2 regions of the Shewanella sp. 10N.286.51.B7 genome follow, and region 1 is predicted to be linked to the other one. Evidence: predicted binding sites of a transcription regulator. Region 1 holds the regulator's gene; the other holds the start of a gene.
The links. Region 1 encodes ArgR, which controls arginine synthesis, uptake and breakdown. Its sites were predicted from a motif close to ANTGAATANNTATTCANT; they were not measured.
Positions count from the first base shown of each region.

Region 2: argC (N-acetyl-gamma-glutamyl-phosphate reductase) is a predicted target of ArgR. The motif match lies at 6,114-6,131, and genes of this name have one in related genera.

Region 1 is NZ_MCUF01000037.1:95,912-103,336, forward strand. Features, by position in the region: gene BCU84_RS11680 (ferredoxin--NADP reductase) at 1-702, shown strand, start outside; gene BCU84_RS11685 (Fe(3+) ABC transporter substrate-binding protein) at 954-1,973, shown strand; gene BCU84_RS11690 (iron ABC transporter permease) at 2,027-3,658, shown strand; gene BCU84_RS11695 (ABC transporter ATP-binding protein) at 3,660-4,688, shown strand; gene BCU84_RS11700 (Dyp-type peroxidase) at 4,797-5,735, shown strand; gene argR (transcriptional regulator ArgR) at 5,843-6,313, opposite strand; gene mdh (malate dehydrogenase) at 6,630-7,425, shown strand, end outside.
Region 2 is NZ_MCUF01000029.1:81,647-89,071, forward strand. Features, by position in the region: gene BCU84_RS08720 (PBP1A family penicillin-binding protein) at 1-330, shown strand, start outside; gene argH (argininosuccinate lyase) at 445-1,812, opposite strand; gene BCU84_RS08730 (argininosuccinate synthase) at 1,908-3,128, opposite strand; gene BCU84_RS08735 (ornithine carbamoyltransferase) at 3,196-4,101, opposite strand; gene argB (acetylglutamate kinase) at 4,115-4,897, opposite strand; gene argC (N-acetyl-gamma-glutamyl-phosphate reductase) at 4,912-5,892, opposite strand; gene argE (acetylornithine deacetylase) at 6,154-7,305, shown strand.

The DNA of each region.
Region 1 (7,425 bases):
TTATTCTCGCTACGCATCAAAGCAGATGTAGAACCATTTATTGCAGGACAGTTTATCAAGCTGAGTCAAATTCGTGATGAGAAACGTATTGCGCGTGCCTATTCAGTGGTCAACCCACCAGGGAAAGACTATATCGAAGTGTTGGCTGTTGCTGTAGAAGACGGACAGCTTTCCCCAGATCTTCAAGCACTGAGTATTGGTGACACAATTGAAGTGAGCACCAAGGCGGCTGGCTTTATGACTTTAGATGAAATTCCCACCGGCGCCTTACAAGGGCCGCATCTATGGTTTTTAGCGACAGGTACAGCTGTTGGGCCATTTATTTCTATGATGGAAACAGCAGAACCTTGGCAGCGATTTGATAAAGTGGTGCTAGTGTATGGTGTTCGCTTGATTGAAGACTTAGCCTATTTACCACAGTTAGAAGCATTAAAAGCTAAATACCCAACCCAATTCATATTTATTCCGTTAGTCACCCGCGAAGCATATAGCGGTGGTTTGTCATGTCGAATTCCTGATGGATTACAAAGCGGTATTCTTGAACAGACAGCTGGAGTTGCGCTTAATCAAGATAATTCTCAGGTGATGATTTGTGGCAATCCTGGAATGATTACCGATGCGCAAACAGCATTAATTGAAAAAGGTTTAGTGAAGAACTTACGTCGAGCCCCTGGCCAAATCACCGTTGAAAAATATTGGTAATCTGCCTTGAACAAGCTGTATGACATCTAATTTATGCAGCTCTTGGGATATGATTTATTGCTTATAAATACATAAATCCCCTTGGTATTCAAAGATGGATTCATAAACAACACTTGCTCCTTTAGCAGCGATCTATTATCCTTTCGCAACTGATAATTATTATCATTTCCATAAGCAATCACTCACTATTTTGTTACATATATATTTGTGACAAGGTGAAGTGAGTTATGCAACGCCAAGGAGAATTTGGAATGAAGTCGTTTAAAAGTCTAGCATTGTTAGGTTTAGCTACTGTGTCATCAATGGGATCAATGACTGCTACAGCAGCTGAAGATCTTACTGTTTATTCATACCGACAAGCTTTTCTTGTTGAGCCGATTTTAGAAAAATTCACCCAGGATACAGGCATTAACGTCAATGTCGTATTCGCTAAAGATGGTATTGCAGAGCGTATTGCTCGTGAAGGTCGTCTTTCTCCTGCTGACGTTGTACTCACCTCTGATTTTTCGCGCCTTATGGAATTGGTCGAAAAAGACTTAGTTGTTGATGTTAACAGTGACACGCTTAACAACAATATTCCTGAGCAATATCGCTCACCAGAAAATGACTGGTATGCGCTGACTATGCGTGTTCGTAATGTTTATTCTTCTAAAGACCGTGTCGGTAAGCTTGATCTAAGTTATGAAGATTTAGCCTCTGAAGAGTACAGAGGGAAAATTTGTACGCGTAGCTTCAAACACCCTTATAACATCGCATTAGTTGCATCAATGATCGCTCATCACGGCGAAGCTGAAACTAAAACTTGGCTTGAAGGTGTTAAAGCCAATTTAGCGCGTAAGCCACAAGGAAATGACCGAGCACAAGTTAAAGCGGTGAAAGAAGGTTTATGTGATATTGCTATCGGTAACAGCTACTACTTCGGTAAAATGATGTCAGATCCTAAGCAAAAGAGCTGGGCTGAAGCGGTATATATCAATTTCCCAAATCAGCAAAACCGTGGTTCTCACATCAATGTTTCAGGTATGGCACTCGCTAAGTTTGCACCAAACAAAGATAATGCGATAAAATTAATGGAGTTTTTATCGTCTGATGTAGCTCAAAAATCTTACGCAGAAGTGAATATGGAGTATCCGGTTAAAGCGGATGTGAAGCCTTCTGAAATGGTAGCCTCTTGGGGTGACTTCAAAGCTGATAGTCTTCCAATCTTTAAGCTAGCAGAAAACCATCAAGCAGCAGTGAAGCTACTTGATGAAGTAAAATTTGATCTGTAAGGATGCTTTATTACGCCGCATGATAATCATGCGGCACTGACTGGAAAGTATTTATGATCTTAGGCTTAACCAGAAGCTGGTCGCTCGCTGGTTATGCGATTGCGGTAATATTAATATTGCCGCTTTTTGCACTTTTAGTACAAGCAACATTCCCTGACGAAGCTGTTTTTAGTCATTTAATTGATACCGTACTTCCAACCTATATCAGTAACAGCCTGTTGCTCATGTTGCAGGTTTGTCTCGGTTCTTTAGTCATTGCTGTTCCTGCTGCTTGGTTAGTGGCGAGGTGTGACTTTCCTGCTCGTCGATATTTTCAATGGGCATTATTACTGCCCCTAGCAATGCCCGCTTATATTGTTGCGTATGTTTATACCGACATGCTTGACTATGCAGGCCCCGTGCAGCGCATGTTAAGGCAAGTGTTTGGCTGGACCTCCCCTCAAGATTACTATTTCCCTGATATTCGTACTTTAACTGGTGCAGCTATCATGCTGTCATTGGTGTTATTCCCGTATATCTATTTGCTGGCTCGCACCGCTTTTATGGAGCAATCTTCGAGCTTATTGCACGCCTCACGTATTATGGGCTGTAGTCCTTGGCAAAGTTTCTGGCGATTAGGTTTACCGATGGCAAGGCCTGCGCTAGCCGTTGGCATGGCATTAGTTGCCATGGAAACGGCTGCTGATTTTGCCACTGTAAGCTACTTTGCTGTGCCAACACTTACCACTGCTGTATACGATACTTGGCTAGGGTATGGCAGCCTTTCAGCGGCAGCAAAATTATCAGCAATCATGCTATTGGTCATATTCGCTATGGTGGGTTTTGAGCGTTTTGCCCGTCGTAAACAAGAGTTATTCCAAAAACAATCAAGGTTAACTGAGTCTGATCGCTATCACCTTAAAGGCGTTAAAGCTTGGGTGTCTTTTGGCTATTGCAGTTTACTTATTGTGTTGGCTTTTTTACTGCCATTTATGGTGCTTGCGGGTTATGCCATCGACTATTTCGATGAAAGCTGGAACAGTCGTTTTTGGCAATACAGTTTTAATAGCTTATACATTGCCGCTGTTGTGAGCTTTATCTGCGTTGTTTTAGCCTTACTGATGATGTTTATTAGGCGAGTGAGCCCGCGTAAAAGTGACATTTTACCTTCTCGGTTAAGCAGCACAGGTTACGCGATCCCTGGCACCGTATTAGCTATCGGTGTGTTAGTGCCATTAACCTATCTTGATTTCGCGATTAATGATATTTATGACTATTTTGATGCCCGTGGACCAGGCCTGCTATTTACCGGCAGTGTGTTTGCGTTGATTTTTGCTTTCTGTGTTCGCTTTGTGGCGATTTCAATCGGGAGTATTGAAAACAGCTATAAACGCATATCGCCTTCATTAGATATGGCCAGTATTACCATGGGGCAAAAGCCACGACAGTTATTATGGCGCGTGCACTTACCTCTACTGCGTAAAGGTATATTTGCTGGCGCGTTACTGGTCTTTATCGAAAGCATGAAAGAACTTCCTGCGGCATTATTACTACGTCCTATTGGATTTGAAAACCTTGCGACCCATGTTTTTCAATTCGTTTCAGATGAGCAACTCGAACATGGTGCTTTAGCTGCTATTGTGATTGTAATTGTTGGGCTTATCCCGTTGATTTACCTAAACCGTTCATTGGAGCAAGAGAGCTGATATGTCCACATTGACCATTCAAAATGTAAAAAGTGACTACCAAGGACAGGTTATTCTCAAAGGATTAAATCTGACTTTAGAACAAGGTGAAATCGTGGCTCTTTTGGGCCCCAGTGGTTGCGGTAAAACGACATTACTTCGCGCGATTGCCGGACTGCAAGCCATTAGTGAAGGCAGTATTGCTATCAATGGTCAGTCGCTAAGTGCTGACGGTGTGTTTGTCCCGAGTGAAAATCGCGGCATTGGAATGATATTTCAAGACTATGCGTTATTCCCCCACTTAACCGTGAGCGACAATATTCTTTTTGGAGTAAAAGACTTAACTGCAAAAGAACGCAGTGAACGCCTAGAAGATATGTTGCAACTGGTTAAACTTGAAGGGTTAGGTAAGCGATACCCTCATGAATTATCGGGTGGCCAGCAACAACGAGTGTCGATTGCCCGCGCGCTGGCTTATCAGCCAGAACTGCTATTACTCGATGAGCCTTTTTCAAATATTGATTCGCAAGTACGTAGCGAAATGATGTTAGAAATCAGGCAAATCCTTAAGCAGCGTAACGTTAGCGCAGTATTTGTTACCCACAGTAAAGATGAAGCATTTGTATTTGCTGATAAGTTAGCTTTATTTAAAGAAGGCGGCATTGTTCAGCATGGGTTAGCTGAAGAGCTATATGCTGAACCTATTGAGCGTTATGTGGCTGAGTTTTTAGGCGAGGGCAACTATTTAACTGTTACGGTTAAAAGCCCAACACAGGTCTCTTCGGTTTTAGGGGTAATTGAGAGTACTAAAACGTTAAATCTGGCGCTTAATAGCCAAAGTGAATTACTACTACGACCGCAACAAATTGATTTACAACCAGCATCTCAAGGGCATGGTGAAATTGTCGAAAGGCGTTTTCTGGGTACAATTTGTCATTATTGGGTTAAAGTAGGGTTACAAACGCTCGAAGTGAGAAGTCAATTAACTGCATTGAAGCTTGGTCAGAAAGTGAATTTATCCATATCGGCACACCCTTTAGTGATATTTTAGTGACCTAAGTCTAAATTGGTTAATTATCGTATAGAGCATAAGGAATAAATTGCTCAACTACCTTACAATATTAGCATCTTATTATTGTCAAAGGTGGTTGATTCCAACATGGAAACACAGAATATGCCTCGCGAACAGTTAGGAGTTTGTGCTGAAGGAAATTTGCATAGCGTCTACTTGATGTTTAATGCAAATGACGGCGTTGAAGCTCAACTGCGTCCTTGTTTAGCCAATGTAGCCCAATATATTTACGAGTTATCAGATCAATATGCAGACAGTGCCTTTAATGGTTTTGTCGCTATTGGTGCTAACTATTGGGACACTATTTATGGTGAACAGCGTCCAGCTCAATTGCGTCCATTCCCAGCGATGCAAGAGGGGAATCGTGATGCTCCTGCCATTGAGTACGATTTATTCATGCATATCCGCTGTGATCGTTATGATATTTTGCATTTAGTTGCCAATGAAATTAGCCAAATGTTTGAAGGTTTGGTTGAGCTAATTGAAGAAGAACGTGGTTTCCGTTTCATGGATAGCCGTGATTTAACAGGCTTTGTTGACGGCACTGAAAACCCGAAAGGGCGTAGTCGCCAAGAAGTTGCGCTAGTCGCTGATGAAGATAATCAATTTAAAGGCGGCAGTTATGTGCATGTGCAAAAATATGCTCATAATTTAAGTAAGTGGAATCGCCTACCACAGAAGAAACAAGAAGATATTATCGGCCGAACAAAGCAAGATGATATTGAATATGCTTCTGAAGATAAGCCATTAACCAGCCATATTAAACGCGTTAACTTAAAAGACGCTGATGGTAAGTCAATGGAAATCCTACGTCAAAGCATGCCGTTTGGCTCATTAAAAGAGCAAGGGTTAATGTTTATCTCGACCTGTAGCAAGCCAACTCATTTTGAAGAAATGCTTCGCAGTATGGTGCACGGTGATGGCCATGGTAACCATGATCATTTAATGCAATTCACTAAAGCATTAACGGGCTCATCTTTTTTCGCCCCTTCATTAGATTTCTTAGCTCAGTTTGCTAATGACTAACCTGTTTAGTTGTTAACTAGCAGACACAAAAAAAGCAATGCGATGGCATTGCTTTTTTATTGGCTGACTTCCCGTCTTACATCGGTTAGTTCGCCGATATCGTTTAATTACTCGCTGTAATTAAACAGTGACTTAACCGTTTCCAGTGTATCGTCAATAGTCTTGATGCTAGCTGGACAAATGAAAATAGTGTCATCTCCAGCAATCGTTCCTAAAATCCCCTCAGGCTTACCTATTGAGTCCAATAAGCGAGCGATTAACTGTGCAGCGCCAGGGCTGGTGCGAACCACAATCATTGCTTGGTTATGGTCAACGTCGAGGACGAGGTTTTTTACTGGGCTACCTGCGGTAGGAACACCTAATTCTGCAGGTAAACAGTACACCATTTCTTGTTTAGCATTTCGAGTACGTACGGCCCCGAACTTGCTTAGCATACGTGAAACTTTTGACTGGTTGATATTGCCAAAACCTTCTGCTTGCAGCGCGTTAACTATCTCACTTTGGCTACCAAAGCGCTCTTCCTTTAGTATCGACTTAAACGTTCTAACGAGTTCATCCTGATTCTTGGTCGCTGGCATATTTTTTTCGTCTTATAGTAATAATTAAAATGAATACAATATATTCACAAAACGGGGTCATTTTGAATAGATAAACGTCACAAGTCAAGAAATAAGCTAAATCGGTGAATAAAAATTCACTTTACAGTGTAAATGGCTAAATCAGTGATTATTTATATACATATCATAGAATAAGTAATTCACCTTACTCCACTAACGGATAATTGAAATTGTCTCGCTGATGCAGTAATGTGACGCCACAAGAAATATGATCTATGTCACAAACTGCGAATCATACATTTAGAAGTCATACACTAGAACGTTATTGGAGATAATTATGAAAGTAGCTGTACTTGGTGCTGCTGGCGGTATTGGCCAGGCCCTAGCTTTACTATTAAAAACTCAACTTCCTGCAGGCTCAAAGTTGTCTCTTTATGACATTGCTCCTGTTACTCCAGGTGTTGCTGTCGATTTAAGCCACATCCCAACAGACGTTGAAGTAACTGGTTTTGCTGGCGAAGATCCAACGCCTGCATTAGTTGACGCTGATGTTGTGTTAATCTCTGCTGGTGTTGCACGTAAGCCAGGTATGGATCGTTCAGATCTTTTCAACATCAACGCGGGTATCGTTCGTAACTTGATTGAAAAAGTGGCAGCGACTTGCCCTAAAGCATTAATCGGTGTGATCACTAACCCAGTGAACACTACGGTTGCAATTGCTGCTGAAGTACTTAAAAAAGCAGGTGTTTACGATAAGAATCGTTTATTCGGTGTTACTACACTGGATGTTATCCGTTCTGAAACTTTCATTGCTGACCTTAAAGGTTTAAACGTTGCTGATGTAAACATTAACGTTATTGGCGGCCACAGTGGTGTGACTATTCTTCCACTTCTTTCACAGGTTGAAGGCGTAAGCTTTACTGATGAAGAAGTTGCAGCACTTACTACACGTATCCAGAATGCGGGTACTGAAGTTGTTGAAGCTAAAGCGGGTGGCGGTAGTGCGACACTTTCAATGGGTCAAGCGGCATGTCGTTTCGGTCTATCATTAGTACGTGGTCTTCAAGGTGAAGCAAACGTTGTTGAGTGTGCATACGTAGATGGCGGCAGTGAACATGCTGAATTCTTCGCAC
Region 2 (7,425 bases), on a different contig from region 1:
AGCCGCAGACTCGGTCGCACAAGTTGGGTAGCTGATGGGCCAGAAAACCAAATATCAGGTGCTGAAGCGGGTGCGAAAACCGCAGGACCGGGTTGGAATGACTTTATGAATCAGGCGCTCAAAGGCACTGAGGAAAAGACAACGATTCCGCCTAAAGGCATTATCTCCGCACGTATCGATTTGGCAACGGGTCTACTGACCCGTAAGACGGATCATACCACCTCTTTTGAGTATTTTGTTGAGGGCACTGAGCCAAAAGAATACGCAAAAGAAGAGATAACAGATGAAAATATTTTCATCGAAAACCCAACAGATGATTTATTTCAGTAATCGCTTTATTCTAAAAGTTAATCTGACATAACAAAAAGCCCTGAGTTAATGATTAACTCAGGGCTTTTATAATGTTTATAATGTTAAGCGTTACCATTCAGCTAACGCTGGTGATTACTGACCTTGTTTAACTGCCAATGCTTGTTTCACTTGAAGAATAGATGTACCACCTAATGCTTCACGTTTTTCCAAACAAGATTCAATAGTTAAACAGGCATATACATCATCTTCAATGACGTCGCTAAATTGCTTTAATTCAGCAAGTGGTAATTCTTCTAACGGTGTTTGCTTACCAATAGCAACCACTACCACCTCGCCCACTACATGATGCGCTTCTCTGAATGGCATTCCTTTAGCAACAAGATAATCAGCTAATTCTGTAGAGTTAGCGTAACCCTGTTGCGCTGCAGCTAAGGTTCTTTCACGATTAACTTGTAGGCCGCTTAACACAAGTGCAGCCATCTCAAGACAGATAGACCAGCTATCCATCACATCGAATAAGCCTTCTTTATCTTCCTGCATGTCTTTGTTATAAGCCAAAGGTAATGCTTTCATGGTGGTTAAAATGCCCATTAAGCTGCCATAAACACGGCCAGTTTTACCTCTAATAAGCTCAAGTGCATCAGGGTTTTTCTTTTGTGGCATTAATGATGAACCAGATGTCACTTCATCATCTAAATCAATGAAGCCCGCTTCACCGCTGTTAAAGAAAATTAAATCTTCAGCCATACGGCTTAAGTGCATCATGCTGATAGATGCATCACTGCATAACTCAATCACATGGTCGCGGTCTGATACGGTATCAAGGCTATTTAATGTTGGCGCCGCAAACCCGAGAGATTCAGCAATGGCATGTCTATCCATTGGATAAGCTGTACCAGCTAATGCGCCTGAACCTAAAGGACACGTGTCAGCACGCTTTAATGCATCTTCTAAACGACTAATATCACGTTCAAACATTTCTACATAAGCTAAACACCAGTGACCAAATAATACTGGCTGAGCTCTTTGTAAATGGGTGTAACCTGGCATAACAGCATCTATTTCACGTGCAGCAAGGTCAATTAATGCACCTCTAAGCTTTTGCAGCAGCGCAAGTGATTGCTCACCCTCTTTTCTACACCATAGCTTTAAATCTGTCGCCACTTGGTCATTACGAGAGCGTCCTGTGTGCAGTTTTTTACCTAAATCGCCCACTTTAGCAATCAAAGATTGTTCCACAAAACTATGAATATCTTCAGCACCTGAAGCAATAATGGCTTCTGGCTTATCAGCAACTTCAGCAAGTAGCTCGTTTAATGCTGCATGTAATTGCTCACATTCTTGTTGGGTTAAAATACCCACTGAAGTAATCGCCGTAGCCCAAGCAATCGAGCCGACAATATCTTCTTCAATTAAACGATAATCTACTGGCAGTGAGTCATTAAATAACTTAAATAATGCGCTGCTTTCTTGACTGAATCTTCCGCCCCATAACGCCATGTCGATACCCTCTTTAAATTCTTTAATTCAATTACATTAATCTGACAAAAACGGGGCTTATATCAGCCCCGTTTGTTTACTCTTAACAGCTGAGCTTATTTGCTGTTAAGTGCTCTGATACGGCTTGATAAAGAATAAAGGCGAATAAAGCCTTCTGCATCTTTTTGGTCGTAAACATTATCGTCACCAAACGTCGCAAACTCTTCTGAATATAAGCTATTTGGAGAACGCTTTTTAACAACACTTGCTTGACCTTTGTAAAGCTTAATCACAACTTCACCGTTAACCAGCCCAGCTAATGCTTCTGACGCAGCAATCAATGAATTACACAGCGGTGTAAACCAACGACCGTCATAGACCAAATGAGCCATTTGGGCACCAACCTGTTCACGCCACTCACGACTTGTTTTATCAAGTACTAACTCTTCAATGGCACGAAGACCAGCAAACATCACAGTGCCGCCTGGTGTTTCATAACAACCACGAGACTTCATGCCAACCAAACGGTTCTCAGTAATGTCGATACGGCCAACACCATGCGCGGCAGCAAGTTCGTTTAACTGCATTAATGCTGCGTATGGAGATAAAGCCACACCGTCAACATGAGTCACACGGCCATTTTCAATATTTAACGCAACATACTCTGGCGTATTCGGCGCATCTTCTGGTGCAACCGTCATGGTCCACACTTCTTTGCTTGGCTCGTTCCATGGGTCCTCTAGCTCGCCACCTTCATGCGAGATATGCCAAGCATTAGCATCACGACTATAGATTTTGGTCGCCGAAGCTGTGGTTTCAATGTTTCTTTCAGCTAAGTAATCTAATAAATCTTCACGGCTCACCATTGACCACTCACGCCAAGGTGCAATGACTTTTAAATCTGGAGCAAGCGCAGCAAAACAACCTTCAAAACGAACTTGGTCATTACCTTTACCAGTACAACCATGACAAACTGCATCAGCACCCACTTTACGAGCCACTTCGACTTGTGCTTTAGCAATAATAGGACGCGCCATTGACGTTCCTAGTAAATAAGTCCCTTCGTAAATTGCGCCCGTTGCAATCGTTGGGTAGATGTAATCAGCCACCAGCTCTTCTTTTAAGTCGACGATATAACATTCAGAAGCACCAGACTCGATAGCTTTTTCATGCAAACCTTCAAGCTCTTCTGCCCCCTGACCGACATCAGCACAAAATGCGATAATTTCGCAGTTATCGTAGGTCTCCTTCAACCATGGGATAATCGCTGAGGTATCTAAACCACCTGAATACGCTAATACAACTTTCTTAATACTGGTTTGTGTTTCAATAGACATCTTTAATTTTTCCTAACATAAACTGTGTAAAGTAGGTTCGCTTTTAGCCAACCAACGAAATTTTCAATTAACCCAACAAGGTCACTAGCACTGCATTTTGCGCATGCATTCTATTTTCAGCTTGTTGCAGAATGAGTGAGCCTTCACCATCAACCACTTCCGCAGTTGCTTCTACTTCTCTGTATGCTGGTAAACAATGCATAAAGAAGTTAGCGCCCACTTTTGTCATCAGCTCAATGTTTACTTGGTATGGTTTAAATTTAGCTTCAATTTCTGCCATCGAAGTGTCATCACCCATAGAGATCCAAGTATCAGTATAAATCGCATCTTGCGGCCCCATTTCATTAACGTCTGAGGTCAAAATAAGCTGACCGCCATGTTTAGCCGCTAATGCTTGAACTTCACAAACTACTTGGCCATCAGGGAAATGCCCCGGAGGACACACGACTGTCATCGTCGCGCCTAGAATCGCTGCGCCATACATCAAAGAGTGAGTGACATTATTACCATCACCTAAGTAAGCTAATTTCACTTTACTGACATCATCAAATTTTTCAGACAATGTTAGGAAGTCAGCTAAACCTTGGCACGGGTGGTATAAGTTACATAAGGCATTAATAACAGGGACAGAAGCATGTTCGGCTAAGCCCGCAATGGTAGTATGCGAAAAGGTTCTCGCGACTATCGCGTCTGCCCAACAAGAAATATTAGTCGCAAAATCTGAAACAGGCTCACGTTTACCTAATGCGCCATTTTGCTGATCAAGATAAACAGCATGGCCACCGAGTTTATTAATACCAATGTCAAAGCTAACGCGGGTTCGCAGCGAAGGTTTTTCAAACAGCATTACGACACTTTTGCCTGCTAATGCTTGGTTGTAATCTGCTGGATTAGCTTTGATTTTTTTCGCTAACGCTAATAAATCGAGCAGTTCAGTTTGCGATAAATTTTTAATTGATAATAAATGTTCCATTAGTATTTAACTCCTATGGCTGAATTTGAGTGCCAACGGATTGTCCGTTCGTTAAGGCAATTAATTGTTGAGGTTGTTTCCAAGATGCAACTTGCACTGGTTTCCCCATCCACTGAGCAACTTCTAATGCCGCTTCTACTTTGACCTTCATTCCTTTTTCTATCACGCCTTGCTGAACTAAATCTGAAATCTGTTGTTGATTTAGCTCAGTAATTAACTCTTTATTGCCATCTAATACACCTGGTACATCAGATAACAGCACTAATTGACCTTCAACTAATTTGGCAAGTGCTGTCGCAGCTTGATCTGCATTGACATTGAGCATTTCACCTTGCGAAGAGACAGCAATCGAGCTACAAATCGGCAACCAGCCCTGTGATAGTAAATAATTTAAATAACTAGGGTCGTTCGGGGAGACTTCACCTACTAAGCCTAGGTTTTCATTTTTTATTGATGCATGAACAGTATTACCGTCCGCTAAACTCATACCCACTGAAACAATGCCAGCCTCAATGGCTGCAGCTTGTAATAACTTGTTAGCTGTTCCAGCTAGTGCACCAACAACAATTGGGATTTGATCGGCAGGTGTTACCCGTAAGCCATCAAGCTTAATCGTTTCTTTTCCGTTTGCAGTTAATTGCTCATCCACCAAGCAACCACCACCATGAACAAAAATAACCTTTTGCTTCTGTGACATCATTTCTGCGACAACAGACATTAACTCTGCCATGCCTGAAGCTGATTGTAATAATGCGCCGCCCACTTTAAGCACAATAACAGGCTTGTTATTTGACATATTGTTACTTCCTGTTAAAGACCAAAGTGAATTTTAATGCACTGTAAGCCTTGGCTAGCAGCACCTTTCATTAAGTTATCGATTGCACTGGCAACCACAAGGTAATTGCTTTGCGGATCATATTTCCAACCGACGATACAATTGGGTGTGTTAACGACATCATCAACTTTAGGAAATTGATTATGCTTCACACTGACTAACGGGCAATCGTCATAGATTTGATATGCTGCAGCAATATCAGCTTCGGTTGTCCCTTTGGCTAATTGCACAGTAATCGTAGCTAAAATCCCACGTTTAAAATTACCTAAATGCGGCGTAAAAATAACTTCTTGCCCTAATTGCGTGGCAATTTCAGGTTGATGCCTATGACCTAAAACGCCATATGGCGTTAAGCTCACCTCACAAAAACTGGTATGCAACTGTGCTTTTCTGCCCGCGCCAGTCACACCACTGACGGCATTAATCACTGGATATGCGTCAGTTAACATTGGTTTTAAAGGTTTAAGCGCCGTTAATGATGCTGTTGGATAACAACCAGGAACCGCAATCATTTTACTTTGTGCAATTTGCTCATGATTCCATTCAGCTAAACCGTAAACCGCATCAGCGAGTACAGCAGCTTGTGTGTGCTCAAAGCCATACCATTTAGGGTACTGCTCAACATCAGCAAAACGATACGCACCACTTAAATCAAATACCGCTAAGCCCTGTTGATAAAAGAAAGCAGCAAGTTCTAAGCTAACAGAATGTTCAGTGGCAAGTACCACAGCATCAGCTTGCTCGACAATGGTCTGTTTTTCAGCAGCAGATAATGGAGACAAAGGAATTTGAATATGTTGATAAGTTGGATACAAGTCCGCAAGTAAACGACCTTTATCAAGACTGTTCTCTGACACGTACAAGCCTTGAATTGATAATGACGCGTCAGCATCAATAAGAGCGGTGATTTGTGCGCCGGTATAACCACTTGCACCAATAATTGCGATATTTTTCATTATTTTGTCGTCTTTAAGTAAGTAAAATGTTGAAGATGAATCAATACGTGAGCAGGGCGCTCGAGAATAAAACTATCGTCGAAGATAGTTTACCTTGGGATCTGTTACAGTGAGTTGAATCGCAATTAAATACATATCTATAATTCTTAAATCGTTATCAAGTTATGGTGAATACCTTAGCTGTTTGCTAGACTAACACAAATTATTACTTATGCAATAATAATGAATACATATTTTATTGCGATAGCTAAAAAGGTTCCTATGAATTCATTGCCAGAACTAAAAGATGCTTTTAAACAGCTGATTGCACTACCATCTATTAGTGCATTAGAAGCAGAACAGGATATGAGTAACCATGCAGTTATTGAACTTCTGCAATCTTGGTTTTCAGAGATGGGTTTTGACTGCACGGTACATACTGTTGCTGACAGTCGTGGTAAGCAAAATTTGGTCGCGACCATTGGTTCAGGTAAAGGTGGGTTATTGCTGGCTGGACACACTGATACAGTACCTTTCGATGAAGGCCGATGGAGTCAAAGCCCATTTGAGCTAACCGAAAAAGATAATCGCTGGTATGGATTAGGTACCTGCGATATGAAAGGTTTTTTTGCACTCATTATGGAAGCACTCAAAAGCATACCTTTGCATGAGTTAAAACGTCCGCTACATATTTTTGCAAGCGCCGATGAAGAAACAACGATGAATGGTGCTAAAGCATTTGCGGATGCTAAAAGTATTGCGCCTGACTACGCCATCATTGGAGAGCCCACCAGTTTAAAACCGGTATATATGCATAAAGGGCATTTAGCTCAGGGGATCCGAGTGATTGGCCGCAGCGGCCATTCTTCTGATCCAGCTCGTGGTTTGAACGCCATCGAAATCATGCACCAAGTGGTTGGCCAACTAATGAAGCTTAAACAGCATTTAAGTGAAAATTATCGCGAAGATGCTTTTAGTGTGCCTTATCCAACCATGAATTTTGGTCATATACATGGTGGTGATGCCGCCAACCGTATATGTGGTTGCTGCGATTTACACTTAGATATTCGCCCTCTTCCTGGGATGGAATTAGCCGATTTAGAATTAATGGTGATTAACTATTTATCTGAAATTAATAAGCAGTATCCAGGCAGTATCGAAATATCGACTTTATATCCTGGTTCTGAGTCATTCGCTGGCAAAGTTGATAGCTACTGGACAGAGTTAGTCGCTGAAATATCTAACACTCAAGCTGAAGTCGTCAATTATGCCACCGAAGCACCCTATATTAAACAGCTTGGCTGTCAAACTTTGGTGATGGGACCAGGCAGTATTAATCAAGCCCACCAGCCAGATGAATACATTGGCTTAGAGTATTTAACGCCAACTGTTGAGTTAATGAAAAAGCTTATTTATCAGGCTTGTATTAAATAGTTGTGATGAACATCAGCGTTAATCGATTATGTATTTTAATTAATAGAAGAAGCCATTGACCGATACCCTCGCACCTCGCTATTGTGCTAGCTAAAGTCTGATATTGTAACGGCTAATTAA